Regions from separate parts of the Streptomyces sp. NPDC052396 genome, predicted to be linked through region 1. Evidence: predicted binding sites of a transcription regulator. Region 1 holds the regulator's gene; the other holds the start of a gene.

What was found. The regulator HrcA, encoded in region 1, represses chaperone genes, less so after heat shock. The targets are predictions, from matches to a motif close to TTNGCACTCNGNNNNNCNGAGTGCNAA.
Region 2: a site for HrcA is predicted at 4,393-4,419, ahead of groES (co-chaperone GroES). Genes of this name have one in related genera too.

What each region holds. Positions count from the first base shown of each region.
Region 1 covers NZ_JBIUAW010000001.1:338,705-345,815, forward strand. Annotated here, with positions in the region: gene ACIHFE_RS01585 (MBL fold metallo-hydrolase) at 1-672, opposite strand, end outside; gene hrcA (heat-inducible transcriptional repressor HrcA) at 870-1,886, shown strand; gene dnaJ (molecular chaperone DnaJ) at 1,887-3,023, shown strand; gene ACIHFE_RS01600 (nitronate monooxygenase) at 3,128-4,228, shown strand; gene ACIHFE_RS01605 (16S rRNA (uracil(1498)-N(3))-methyltransferase) at 4,225-4,974, shown strand; gene ACIHFE_RS01610 (helix-turn-helix domain-containing protein) at 4,982-5,641, opposite strand; gene ACIHFE_RS01615 (hypothetical protein) at 5,601-6,023, opposite strand; gene ACIHFE_RS01620 (SRPBCC family protein) at 6,119-6,610, opposite strand; gene ACIHFE_RS01625 (TetR/AcrR family transcriptional regulator) at 6,676-7,111, shown strand, end outside.
Region 2 covers NZ_JBIUAW010000004.1:216,382-223,492, forward strand. Annotated here, with positions in the region: gene ACIHFE_RS12360 (NAD(P)H-binding protein) at 1-236, shown strand, start outside; gene ACIHFE_RS12365 (hypothetical protein) at 390-902, shown strand; gene ACIHFE_RS12370 (hypothetical protein) at 1,015-1,383, shown strand; gene ACIHFE_RS12375 (methyltransferase domain-containing protein) at 1,395-2,594, opposite strand; gene ACIHFE_RS12380 (NIPSNAP family protein) at 2,654-3,364, opposite strand; gene ACIHFE_RS12385 (polysaccharide deacetylase family protein) at 3,473-4,339, shown strand; gene groES (co-chaperone GroES) at 4,570-4,878, shown strand; gene groL (chaperonin GroEL) at 4,993-6,615, shown strand; gene ACIHFE_RS12400 (SDR family NAD(P)-dependent oxidoreductase) at 6,687-7,111, opposite strand, start outside.

The DNA of each region.
Region 1 (7,111 bases):
ATGCCCCGGGACATACACCGCCTCCTCGCCGCCCAGCGCCAGCAGCCGGTCCAGCGCCGCGGGCCAGGCATGCGGCAGCGCGTCCCTCCCGGCCTGGGGCTCGCCGGACTCCTCCACCAGATCGCCGCAGAACACCACCTCGGGAGTACCGGGCACCAGCACCGCCAGGTCATGCGGCGAGTGCCCGGGCCCGACGTTGGCCAGCAGCACTCGCCGCCCGCCGCCCAGGTCCACGGTCAGTTCGCCGGAGACCGGGTGCCGGGGGGCCACCAGCGCCGCCACCGCCTCGGCCGCCTCACCGGCGGGCACTCCATGACGCGTGGCGTCCTCCCGCAGCTCGCCGGGCGAGTGCCGCAGCAACTCGGCCAGCCCCACCGCCCCATACACCTGCGCCCCGGGAAAGGCCGCCGTGCCCAGGACGTGATCGAAATGCGAGTGGGTGAGTGCGATATGCGTCACGGGCAGCGCGAACAGCGCCGTCACCTCTTCGCGGATCTCCGCCCCCTCGCGCAGGGTGGACCCGGTGTCCACCACCAGCACCCCGGCCTCACCCGCGATGGCCCCGACGGTGGCGTCCCAGCCAGGCATCCTGCGGCGCACGACGCCTGGCGCCAGCTGCTCCCAGCGCGCCCCCGCGCGCTGCTCCTGGGGTTCTTCCCCACTGGTTTCCATGGCAGGAACCTAGTGGTGTCGCGGTACGGTTGCCCGCCCGGAGCCCACGTCACAATGGGCGGCCCTTGCCGTGGCCGTGGTGCCCGGCCGTACACTTGCGGAAGGGTTCTGGCACTCGTGACCATTGAGTGCCAAGGCAAGGAGCCCCGGCAAGACCCGTAAGACGGCTGCAGGTCGCTGGACTGGAGGTGCGCGAGATGCTGAGCGAACGCAGGCTCGAGGTACTGCGCGCCATCGTCCAGGACTATGTGGGCACCGAGGAGCCGGTTGGCTCCAAGGCGCTGACCGAGCGGCACCGGCTGGGGGTCTCCCCGGCCACGGTGCGCAATGACATGGCCGCCCTGGAGGACGAGGGCTTTATCGCTCAGCCGCACACCAGCGCGGGCCGCATCCCCACCGACAAGGGCTACCGGCTGTTCGTCGACAAGCTGGCCGGCGTCAAGCCGCTGACCGGCGCCGAGCGCCGGGCCATCCAGAGCTTCCTGGACGGCGCGGTCGACCTCGACGACGTGGTGGGACGTACGGTGCGGCTGCTGGCGCAGCTGACCCGGCAGGTCGCGGTGGTGCAGTATCCGTCGCTGACCCGCTCCACCGTCCGCCATGTGGAACTGCTCGCGCTGGCCCCGGCCCGGGTGATGCTGGTGCTGATCACCGACACCGGCCGGGTCGAGCAGCGCATGGTCGACTGTCCGGCCCCGGTCGGCGAGACCACCCTGGCGGACCTGCGTGCCCGGCTCAACAGCCGGGTGGTGGGCCGGCGCTTCACCGAGGTGCCGCTCCTGGTGCAGGACCTCCCCGAGTCCTTTGAGCCGGATGATCGCGGAACCGTTTCTACGGTCCTGTCCACGCTCCTGGAGACGCTGGTGGAGGAGACCGAGGAGCGGCTGGTCATCGGCGGCACCGCCAATCTCACCCGCTTCGGCCATGACTTCTCACTGACCATCCGGCCGGTGCTGGAGGCGCTGGAGGAGCAGGTGGTGCTGTTGAAGCTGCTCGGCGAGGCCACCGACTCCCGGATGACGGTGCGCATCGGTCATGAGAACGACCACGAGGGGCTGAACTCCACATCGGTCGTCGCGGTCGGCTACGGTTCGGGCGGCGAGGCCGTCGCCAAACTCGGCGTGGTCGGACCGACCCGCATGGATTACCCCGGAACGATGGGAGCGGTACGCGCAGTGGCACGTTACGTCGGACAGATCCTGGCGGAGTCGTAAGTGGCCACGGACTACTACGCGGTCCTGGGCGTACGGCGTGATGCCTCGCAGGACGAGATCAAGAAGGCCTTCCGCCGTCTCGCGCGCGAGCTGCACCCGGATGTGAACCCGGACCCCAAGACGCAGGAGCGGTTCAAGGAGATCAACGCCGCCTACGAGGTGCTCTCCGACCCGCAGAAGAAGCAGGTCTACGACCTCGGCGGCGACCCGCTGTCCGCCTCCGGCGGCGGTGCGGGAGCCGGCTTCGGCGGCGCGGGCTTCGGCAACTTCTCCGACATCATGGATGCCTTCTTCGGCCAGGCGGCCCAGCGCGGGCCCCGCTCGCGCACCCGCCGCGGCCAGGACGCCATGATCCGGATCGAGGTCACCCTGGACGAGGCCGCCTTCGGCACCACCAAGGAGATCCAGGTCGACACCGCCGTGGTCTGCACCACGTGCAGCGGTGAGGGTGCCGCCCCCGGCACCTCCGCGCAGACCTGTGACATGTGCCGGGGCCGTGGCGAGGTCTCCCAGGTCACCCGCTCCTTCCTGGGCCAGGTCATGACCTCCCGGCCCTGCCCCCAGTGCCAGGGCTTCGGCACCGTGGTCCCCACCCCCTGCCCGGAGTGCGCGGGCGACGGCCGGGTGCGCTCCCGCCGCACCCTGACCGTGAAGATCCCGGCCGGTGTGGACAACGGCAACCGCATCCAGCTGGCCGGCGAGGGCGAGGTCGGCCCCGGCGGTGGCCCGGCCGGCGACCTCTATGTGGAGATCCACGAGACGAAGCACCCGGTCTTCCAGCGCCGCGGCGACGACCTGCACTGCACGGTCACCATCCCGATGACCGCGGCCGCGCTGGGCACCAAGGTGCCGCTGGAAACCCTGGACGGCGTCGAGGAGATCGACATCCGCCCGGGCACCCAGTCCGGCCAGTCCATCCCGCTGCACCAGCGCGGTGTGACGCATCTGCGCGGCGGCGGCCGGGGTGACCTGATCGTGCATGTCGAGGTGACCACGCCCACCAAGCTGGACCCGCAGCAGGAGGAACTGCTGCGCCAGCTGGCCAAGATGAGGGGCGAGGAGCGTCCGCTGGGCGAGTTCAAGCCGGGGCAGCAAGGGCTGTTCTCCCGGCTGAAGGACGCGTTCAACGGCCGCTAGCCGACCCGCTGTTCGCCTGCTGAACGGTGGTACGGGCCGCAGCGCCGGCCCGTACCCCGGTTGCCCGATTCGGCACCCGGCGTCACCCGTGCCACGATGTGGCCATGGCTTCTGACCCCCGGCGGGCGGCCGCGCTGACCGGCCTGCTCCGGCACCCGATCGTGCAGGCCCCGATGGCGGGCGGCGCCTCCTGCCCGGCCCTGGCCGCGGCCGTCTCCGATGCCGGGGGGCTGGGCTTCCTGGCCGCCGGCTACCGGACCCCGGCCGCCATGTACGAGGAGATCAAGCAGCTGCGCGCCGCCACCTCCCGGCCCTTTGGCGTCAATCTCTTTATGCCGCAGCCGCCCGCCGCCGACCCGGCCGCGGTGGAGGTCTACGCGGAGCGACTGGCGGGCGAGTCCGCCCGGTACCGGACCCCGCTGGGCGACCGGCACCGGCCCGCCGACGATGCCTACCAGGCCAAGCTGGCCATCCTGCTCCAGGACCCGGTGCCGGTGGTCTCCTTCACCTTCGGCTGCCCGGCCGCCGAGACCACTGCCGCCCTGGCCGCGGCCGGCTCGTTCACCGTGGTGACCGTGACCTCGGCCGACGAGGCGCGGGCCGCGCGGGCGGCGGGCGCGGACGCGGTGTGCGTCCAGGGCGTGGAGGCCGGCGGCCACCAGGGCACCCACCATGACGACCCCGGTGCGGACCAGGCCGGCTCCGGGCTGCTGGCCCTGCTCACCGAGGTCCTGGAAGCCGTGGACCTGCCTGTTCTCGCGGCCGGCGGGCTGATGCGGGGCGCTCAGATAGCGGCCGTGCTGGCCGCCGGCGCCGTCGCCGCCCAGCTGGGCACCGCCTTCCTGCCCTGCCCCGAGTCCGGCGCGCACCCCCTGCACAAGGCGGCCCTGACCGACCCCCTGTTCACCCGCACCGAACTGACCCGGGTCTTCTCCGGACGCCCGGCCCGCGGGCTGCTGAACCGTTTTATGCGGGAGCACGGCCGCCACGCCCCGGCCGCGTACCCCCAACTCCACTACCTCACCGCCCCGTTGCGCAGGGCAGCCGCCGCCGCGGGTGACCCACAGGGCCTCAGCCTGTGGGCGGGACAGGGCCACCGGCTGGCCCGGGAACTTCCGGCGGCCCGCCTGGTGGCGGTCCTGGCCGCCGAACTCGACGCCGCCCGTGCGTCGTTGCACCACCCCACCCGAGGGAGCGAATCATGACAGCCCCGGTCTTCCTGGTCGAAGAGAACTCCCTCACAGGTGTGTTCCCCGGCACGGTCTTCCCCCTGGACGGCCCCGAGGGCCGCCACGCGGTCTCGGTCCGCCGGCTGCGCGTCGGCGAGGAGATCGTGCTGACGGACGGCGCCGGCACCGGCGCCTTCGGTACCGTCGCCGCGGTCGAGGGCAAGGACCGGCTCGATGTCGCGGTCACCTCCATCCGCTCCGAGCCGGAGCCCCAGCCGCGCATCACCGTCGTCCAGGCCCTGCCCAAGGGCGACCGCGGTGAACTCGCCGTGGAAACCATGACCGAGACCGGGGTGGATGCCATCGTCCCCTGGGCGGCCTCCCGTTGTGTCACCCAGTGGAAGGGCGACCGCGGCCAGAAGTCCCTCACCAAGTGGCGTTCCACCGCCCGCGAGGCGGGCAAGCAGTCCCGCCGCCTCCGCTTCCCCGCGGTGGCCGACCTGGCCACCACCGGACAGTTGCTCCCCCTGCTCTCCTCCGCCGCCTTCGCCGCCGTCCTCCATGAGGAGGGCAGCACCCCGCTGGCCACCGCCCCCCTCCCCGAGACCGGCGACATCGTGCTGATCGTCGGCCCCGAAGGCGGCGTCTCCCCCGAGGAGTTGACCGCCTTCGAGGAGGCCGGCGCCAAGCCGTACCGCCTGGGCCCGAGCGTGCTGCGCACCTCCACGGCAGGCACGGCGGCGGCCGCGCTGCTGCTGGGGCGGACGGGGCGGTGGGGCTGAGCGCCCGTCAGTCCGGCGCCCCGAGGGCCTTCCGCATGGCCCCCGGGGGCTTGCCGTACCAGCGCTGGACCGCCCGCCGCAGGGCGCGTGCGTTGGCGTAACCGGTCCGGGCGGCGATGGACTCGATGCTCAGCTCCGTGTTCCGGAGCAGGTCGGTGATCTGCTCCCGGCGTACCGTCTCGAGCTGTTCCGTCCAGGTGGTGCCGTGTTCCTCCAGGCGGCGCTGGAGGGTGCGCGGACCGACCGCCAGCCGCTGGGCCACCGAGGACAGGGATGGAGTGCCGTCCGCCTCGGCGGCCGTGAGCGCGACCCGGAAGGCGTCCAGCCAGCCGCGCAAGGGGATGGATTCGTCGATGGCCTGCTCGGCATGGCGTCGCAGCACCTCGGACAGGCCGGGCTGCGCATAATCCGACGGGGTGTTCAGGTCGGCGGCGAGGAAGGTGATCGAGCTGACCGGCGCCCCGAAGTCGATAAACCGGGTGCCGTACAACTCGACCAGGGCGTCATGCCGCCGCGGCGCCTCGGCGGACAGGCTGACGCGGACCGGGACCAGCGGCCGGCGGGTGGCCTCACTGAGCCGCCGCTGGTAGAGGCCCAGGGCGAAGGAGTGAGCGGCGGACGCGACCTCATAAGAGGCGTCGGCCGCCATCATCCGACGGATGGTCACCTGTTGTCCGTCCTCCACCACTTCGACGGCCTCGGCCGGCATCGGTCACGGCGGCCAGGTGGGTCGCGGCATCCCGGATCCCCGCCAGCGGGGTGGGAGCACAGGTGAGCAGATAGTCCCAGATCCCGAGGACGCCCAGCCGGGAGCGCCGGGCCAGGAGCTGAGCCACCTCGGCCCAGGGGGCGTTGACGGTCAGCAGTTCCAGGATGTGGATCGCCGAGGAGGCGGGCGTCCGGTAGAGGTCGTCATGCAGATGCTCGGGGGCCAGGCCCAGCAGATGGGCGTACTTGGCGGGAACGACACCGAGTTGGGTCGCGCCATCCACTATCAGGCGGGTGATGGCGGACGGCTTGGTGCCGTCCTTGGTGGTACTCGCGGACACGAGCGCACAGCTTAGGTCAGCGCGAAGGCCCCCCCGGCCGGCTGACCAGTGGACGGGAGGCGCCGGTACCCCCGTTCAACCGGCGCCCCCCCCGCTCAGCTCAGGCCATGGACGAGACCCCGCAGCAGCCGTGTGTACGGACTCCGCCGTGCCGGCCGCTCAACTGCCCCTGTGCAGGCCAGCTCTGCCCGGTCGAGGCTGTCCTCCAGGCAGGCGTCATGCAGTGGCCGCCAGGCGAGTGGCCAGGTGAGGCGGGCCGTGCGCCGGACGTTCATGGCGAGGGTATGGCGTAGCACCGTCCGCTCCTCGTCCAGCGGAAGCGCGGTGAACTCGTGGAATCCGCCGAAGCCGTGCGGCGCGCGGAAGGTGAAGCGCACCCAGGTGGCGGGGACATATGCGGTGACGGTGTAGCGCACCGGGCCGTGGTTGCCCATGGCGCCGGGTGACAGCGGCCGGTCGAAGGTCATCGGCGGCCAGTCGCGGTGTGGCCACAGCAGGTCCTCGTGGCTGCCCAGGGTGTCGATCAGCGCGCCGACCCGGCCCGCATCGGCCATCAGGACGCGCTCGTGCACATTAAAGACGCTCATGGGACGCACTCGCTCCCTCGTTATGGAGAGTGCTCTCTAACTCTGTAGAGAGTACTCTCCATTACATGCCTAGGCCAGCCCGCTTCGATACCCCGCTCCTCCTCGACGCCGCCGTACGGCTGGCCGCCACGGCCGGCCCCCTCGGGGTGACCATGTCCGCCGTGGCCAAGGAGACCGGCGCCCCGAGCGGCTCGGTCTACCACCGCTTTCCGAGCCGGACGGCGCTGCTGGCCGAGGTGTGGCTGCGGACGGTCGAACGCTTCCAGGAGGGCTACTACGCCGTTCTCGCCACCGAGAGCGACCCCCGCCGGGCAGGCCGGGCGGCCGCCCGGCATGTTGTCGCCTGGTGCCGGGCGCACCCGGACGAGGCCGCGCTGCTGCTCTACGGTGCCGAACAGTTCGGCCGCGCCGACTGGTCCGAGGAGTACGCCGCCCGGGCCGCCGAGGGCAATCGCCGCATCCTCGGCGCCGTCACCGCCCTCGCCGAGGCGCTCGGCGCGA
Region 2 (7,111 bases), on a different contig from region 1:
GCGAGGAGTTGGGCCGCACGGTGACCACGGCCGAGATGCCGCTGGAGACGATCCGGGAGCAGATGCTGGGCTTCCACTCGGACGCCGGATTCGCGGAGCAGATCATGGAAGGGATCAGGGAGGTGCGGGAGGGCCGGAACGCGGTGCTCACCGAGGATGTGGCGCGGGTGCTGGGACGGCCGGCGACCGGATTCGCGCAGTGGGTGCGGGACCACCGGGACGCGTTCACGGGGTAGCCGGCCTTCTTCCGGCGGCCCGGCTCTGCCGATCGGCGGGCGGTGCGGCGCCGGCTCTGCCGATCGGCCGATGGCGGGTGCGGGGGTGGCCGGGAGAGGCTGAAGTACCGCCTGGTTCAAGGGGAATCGGGCGGGTGCTGCCAGGGGGTTCCCATGTCCGTCAGATCGTCCTTCCGTACCGTGCCCGGCGTGCCCCGCTGGGCGAGCCGGGCGGCGCACCTGGCGGCGCTGACCACACTGCCGTCCGGACTCTGGCGAGTGGCCATCGCGGTGGGGATCCCGGTGGGGCTGGGCCACTCGGAACTGGTGCAGATGGACGCGCCGGGGTGGGGGTCGGTTCAGCTGGTGGGGCTGAGCCTGTTCGCCGAGGTGCTGGCCCTCCTCAGCCTGGGCCTGGTGCAGCCGTGGGGCGAAGTCTGGCCGCGCTGGCTGCCGTTGCTGCGCGGCCGGCGGGTGCCGGTGGCGGCCGCGGTGGTGCCCGCCGCGCTGGGGGCGCTGGCGGTGACGGTCTACGGGGTGCTCTTCGTCTGGACCTCCCTGCACGGAGACATGGACGTCAGCGACTGGGGGTACGGGCTGATCGTCGTGCTCTACTCGCCGATGCTGCTGTGGGGGCCGCTGCTCGGGGCGGTCACGGTGCACTACCACGCGCGCCGCACGGCCTGACGCGGGCCGTCGCACCGCCCGCCTTTTCACCGGTCGCCGGGGCCTTCGGCGGCCGGTCGGCGGCCCTTATCCTGTTGCCCACGACGGGATGCACAGGAGAGGGGGAGCCGGCGTGCAGTGGTGGTGGCTGTGGTTCGTCATCGGTCCGATCGGGGCCGTCGCGGCGTCGCTCCGGGACAACGCCAGGTCCGCGCTGAAGGTGCGGCACAAGCGCAAGCTGGAGCTGATGGAGGCCCAGCGCAAGGAGCGTGCGGAACTGGAGGCGGCGGGCAAGCCGCCGGCCCCGGTGTGCGGTTGCGGACACCACCTGGCGATCCATGACAAACAGGGCAAGTGTCATGAGGCGGTTGAGAAGCCGGTCGCCTGGGACGCCGACCGCAAGCCGGTCCGCTTCGAGCCCGGACAGTGCAACTGCCAGCAGTATGTGGGCCCGCAGCCGCTGGCCACCCTCTATGCGGAGGAGCTCACGGAGCTGGGCTGAGCCCCGGGCCCTCAGTCCTTGACGGGGTGCCCCAGCAGCATGGCCGGCGCTCCCGCCACCCGAGTGAGCACGATCACACAGGAGTTGGGCCCGGCGAGCCGCAGCTTCTTGCGCAGTTCCTCCGGCTCCACCGCCGAGCCGCGCTTCTTGATGACGGCCACCCCGACCTCGCGCTGACGCAGGATCGCCTTGAGGCGCTTGAGGTTGAAGGGGAGGACGTCGGTGATCTCATAGGCGGCGGTGTACGGGGTCGCGCGCGGCTCATCGGCGGTGATGTAGGCGATGGTCTCGTCGATCAGGCCGCCGTCCAGCTCGTCGGCCGCCTCGGCGACCAGATGGGCGCGGATCACCGCGCCATCCGGCTCATAGAGGTAGCGCCCCACCGGGCGGACCGCCGGATCCGGCAGGCCCCGGCCGGTCAGCGAGGCGCCGCCGGGGAGCAGGGTGGCCCGGCGGGCGCCCGGCTCGGTGCCGAACCACAGGACGGCCTCCTTGACGTCGCCCCCATCGGAGATCCACTCCGCCTCCGCATCCTCGGGGATGGCCTCATGGGGCACCCCGGGGGCGATCTTCAGCGCGGCGTGCGGGGCGGTACGGGCCGCGGTGACGGCCCAGGACAGCGGCGGTGAGTAAGCCTCCGGGTCGAAGATCCGGCCGCGGCCGCCGCGCCGGGCGGGGTCCACGAAGACCGCGTCATAGCCGGTGGTGTCGACCTCGGTGACATCGGCGCAGCGCACCTCGATCCGGTCGGCCAGGCCCAGCGCGTCCGCGTTGGCCCTGACCACCTCGCAGGTCAGCGGAGAGCGGTCGACCGCCAGCACCGAGACCCCGGCCCGGGCCAGCGCGATGGCGTCGCCGCCGATACCGCAGCACAGGTCGGCCAGGCGGCGCACGCCCAGCCCGGCGAAGCGCCGGGCGCGGTGGGCGGCGACCGAGGCGCGGGTGGCCTGCTCCACGCCATTGGGCGTGAAGAACATCCGGTAGGCGTCTTCGGCGCCGAACTTGGCCACCGCGCGCTGCCGCAGCCGGGCCTGCCCCAGCGCGGCGGACACCAGCTCCGGGGCGTGGGTGCGGCGCAGCCGGGTGGCGGTGGCCAGCTCCTGGGCGGGGTCATGGTCGCGCAGTTCGTCCAGGAGGGCGCGGCCCTCCTCGGTGAGCAGGGCGGTGAAGGCGGTGCGGGCGTCGTCGGGGGCGTCGTTGGGTGCGGACACGGGCTCATTCTCGCCGAGCGGGCGGCGCGGGGTGACCCGGAGCCGCCCGGGGCCCGGACTCAGCGCGGCCCCGGCCCGGCGGTGGGCGCCAGCCGCAGCCCCTCCAGCCGGCCGGCCAGCCGCCCGGTCAGCCCGGGTATGACCCGCTCCCGCCAGTGCGGCAGGGCGCCCAGCCGGTCCAGATGGGCGCGGTGGGCGTCGGCGCCGGCGAAGGCGGTGAGGGTGACAAAGACATGCTCACCGGTGCGCACCGGCAGCCGGGGGTAGGTGTTCTCGGCGTACTCGGTGCGCAGACAGAGCAGCGGGGCCGCGTCCGCCTCGGCCAGCACCGGGTGGACCTCCCGGGCGTAGAACCCGGTGAACTCCTCCAGCGCCTCGGGCGAGCCCAGCGGGTGGATCAGCGCCGTGACCAGCGAGCCGGGCGGGGCGGCCGGCGGCCGGTCCGCCACCGGAGTGACCGGGCGCAGCAGCAGGACGTCGTCGGAGTCCGCCATGGTGGCGTTGGCCGCCTCCCGGTGCGTCTGCCAGGCGGGATGGCGCTCGTAGAAGGCGGCCAGCGACTCGGCCCGGTCCGCCATGCCGGTGAAGGCGCGCAGCCAGATGAAGCGGTCCGGGTCGTCCAGGTCACGGAACCGGCCGAGCAGGCGCATTCCGGCCTCCTCCTGGGGAGTCACCAGGTGCCGTTCGAAGAGGTCGATCAGCTCGTCCCGGCGGCCGGGGCGCAGGGTGTAGCGGCGCAACTCGACGACGTTCCAGGACGGTTGGGACATGGTGGCCTCCAGGAGCCGAAGCAGGTGGGATCAGACTAGGCGGCACCACTGACAGCGCCCCGTACCGAGCGCTTTTCGAACGATTGGACAAGAATCAGTGCTGTGATCGTGTCTGCTTCTCACATATCCCGCCGCCGGGCCCGGGCGGGCGCGGCCGGTGCCGCCGCGCTGCTGTTCGCGGGGCTGCTGGCGGGCTGCTCGGGCTCCTCGGACTCGTCCGGCTCACCCAAGGCGGCGAAGAGCTCCGCCCCCGCCCGTGCCGCCGCCCCCGCCACGTCCGCGCCGCCCGACGACTCCTACCGGCGCTGGGGGCTGGACAAGCCGCTGGCCGCGCCGCCCAAGCCGCCCGCCACCCGGGTGACCGACCATGTGACGGGGGCCACGCCGCAGATCATCCGGCGGGTGCCGACCAAGGACAAGATCGTCTTCCTGACCTTCGACGACGGGGCGGAGAAGGATCCGCGGTTCATCCAGATGACCAAGGACCTCAAGCTGCCCTACACCATGTTCCTCACCGATGAGATAGCCAGGGTCGGGCGCGGCTATGGCTATTTCGAACAACTGCGCGCGCTCGGCAATGGCATCGACAACCACACCATCAGCCACCCCAACCTGCGCACGCTGAGCCCCGAGGCGCAGCAGCACGAGATATGCGGGCAGCAGGACCGGCTGGCCAAGCGGCTGGGCAAGCGGCCGGTGCTGTTCCGCCCGCCGTACGGCAACTACAACCAGGCCACCCTGACGGCGGCAGGCGGCTGCGGGATCAAGGCCATGGTGCTGTGGGAAGTGACCATGCAGATCAACGACATGCGCTACGCGGAGGGCAGTGGTCTGCACCCGGGGGACATCGTGCTGGCCCACTTCCGCGGCCCCCAGCAGCTCAAGGGCGCCTCGATGACCACCATGGTGAGCAACATGCTGCGCAGCATCCAGCGGCAGGGGTACACGGTCGCGCGGCTGGAGGACTACGTCTGAGCGATGACTGGGCCCGGGCGATGCGGGGGAGTGTGTCGGCGGCGCGCTAGGAATTGGCACTCCGCTTGACCGAGTGCTAAGCGCGTCATAGTCTCGCTCCCGTTGGCACTCTCCACCGGTGAGTGCCAAACACAGCGACGGGCAGGTCCGGCACCCGCGACGACGGATCCACCTGGTCGCCACCCTCAGACAGTTAACCCCGTGAGATCTCCGAAGGGGGAGGTCGGATCGTGACGACCACCAGCTCCAAGGTTGCCATCAAGCCGCTCGAGGACCGCATTGTGGTCCAGCCGCTGGACGCCGAGCAGACCACGGCCTCCGGCCTGGTCATTCCGGACACCGCCAAGGAGAAGCCCCAGGAGGGCGTTGTCCTGGCTGTCGGCCCGGGCCGCTTCGAGAACGGCGAGCGCCTCCCGCTCGACGTCAAGGTCGGCGACGTCGTGCTCTACAGCAAGTACGGCGGCACCGAGGTGAAGTACAGCGGCGAGGAGTACCTCGTCCTCTCGGCTCGCGACGTGCTCGCGATCATCGAGAAGTAATTCACCCCAGGCTTTCGATACTTCGAAGCTGCGCTGCGCCCCGGGTACCCGCGTAACAAACCGCCGGGCGCCCGGGGCGCAGTTTCATTAGACACGGCGAAGGACACCCACCCCATGGCCAAGATCCTGAAGTTCGACGAGGACGCCCGTCGCGCCCTTGAGCGCGGCGTCAACAAGCTTGCCGACACCGTGAAGGTGACGATCGGCCCCAAGGGCCGCAATGTCGTCATCGACAAGAAGTTCGGCGCCCCCACCATCACCAACGACGGCGTCACCATCGCGCGCGAGGTCGAGCTGGAGGACTCGTACGAGAACCTGGGCGCCCAGCTCGTCAAGGAGGTGGCGACCAAGACCAACGACATCGCGGGTGACGGCACCACCACCGCCACGGTGCTGGCCCAGGCGCTGGTCCGTGAGGGTCTGCGCAACGTCGCCGCCGGCGCTTCCCCGGCCTCCCTGAAGAAGGGCATCGACGCCGCGGTCAAGGCTGTCTCCGAGGACCTGCTGGCCACCGCCCGTCCCATCGAGGACAAGTCCGACATCGCCGCCGTGGCCGCGCTCTCCGCGCAGGACCAGCAGGTCGGCGAGCTGATCGCCGAGGCGATGGACAAGGTCGGCAAGGACGGTGTCATCACCGTCGAGGAGTCCAACACCTTCGGTCTGGAGCTGGACTTCACCGAGGGCATGGCCTTCGACAAGGGCTACCTCTCGCCGTACATGGTCACCGACCAGGAGCGTATGGAGGCCGTCCTCGACGACCCGTACATCCTGATCCACCAGGGCAAGATCTCCTCCATCACCGAGCTGCTGCCGCTGCTGGAGAAGATCATCCAGGCCGGTGGCTCCAAGCCGCTGCTGATCATCGCCGAGGATGTCGAGGGCGAGGCGCTCTCCACCCTGGTGGTCAACAAGATCCGCGGCACCTTCAACGCGGTGGCCGTCAAGGCCCCGGGCTTCGGTGACCGCCGCAAGGCGATGCTGGGCGACATGGCCACCCTCACCGGTGCCACCGTGATCGCCGAGGAGGTCGGCCTCAAGCTCGACCAGGCCGGCCTGGACGTGCTGGGCACCGCCCGTCGCGTGACCGTCACCAAGGACGACACCACCATCGTCGACGGCGGCGGCAACTCCGCGGACGTCACCGGCCGGGTCGCCCAGATCAAGGCCGAGATCGAGACCACCGACTCCGACTGGGACCGCGAGAAGCTGCAGGAGCGCCTGGCCAAGCTGGCCGGCGGCGTCTGCGTCATCCGCGTCGGCGCGGCCACCGAGGTCGAGCTCAAGGAGCGCAAGCACCGTCTGGAGGACGCCATCTCCGCGACCCGCGCCGCGGTCGAGGAGGGCATCGTCTCCGGTGGTGGCTCCGCCCTGGTGCACGCCGCCAAGGTGCTGGCCGACAACCTGGGCAAGGACGGCGACGAGGCCACCGGTGTCGCCGTGGTCCGCCGCGCCGTGGTCGAGCCGCTGCGCTGGATCGCCGAGAACGCCGGCCTGGAGGGCTATGTCATCACCTCCAAGGTCGCCGAGCTGGAGAAGGGCCAGGGCTTCAACGCCGCCACCGGCGAGTACGGCGACCTGGTGAAGGCCGGCGTCATCGACCCGGTCAAGGTCACCCGCTCCGCCCTGGAGAACGCCGCCTCCATCGCCTCCCTGCTGCTCACGACCGAGACCCTGGTCGTCGAGAAGAAGGAAGAGGAGCCCGCCGAGGCCGGCCACGGCCACGGTCACTCCCACTGACGCGCGTTCGTCAACGCACCGAGGCCCGGCCCCCGTTGGGGGCCGGGCCTCGGCCGTACGCGCCAACGGCCTCAGTTGGGGCCGTACTTGCGGCCGGTGGTCGAGGACACCCGGCCCAGCGCCCCGCGCGGCACCAGCTTGGACAGCCCGGTCAGCGCCTTGTAGCGCGGGTCCGGGACGGACAGCGACTTGCCGCGGGCCAGGTCCCGCAGCGCCGCGTCCACCAGCCGGTCCGCGTCCAGCCACATCCAGCCGGGGATGTTGTCCGTCCCCATCCCGGCCCGCTGGTGGAACTCGGTGCGGACAAAGCCCGGGCACAGCGCCATCAGCCGCACCCCGCTGCCCGCCAGATCCCGCGCGGCACCCTGGGTGAACTGCACCACCCACGCCTTGCTGGCCCCGTACGTCCCGCGCGGCACAAAGGCCGCGACCGAGGCCACATTGACCACTCCGCCGCGCCGCCGCTCCCGCATCCCGCGGGCCGCCGCCATGGTCA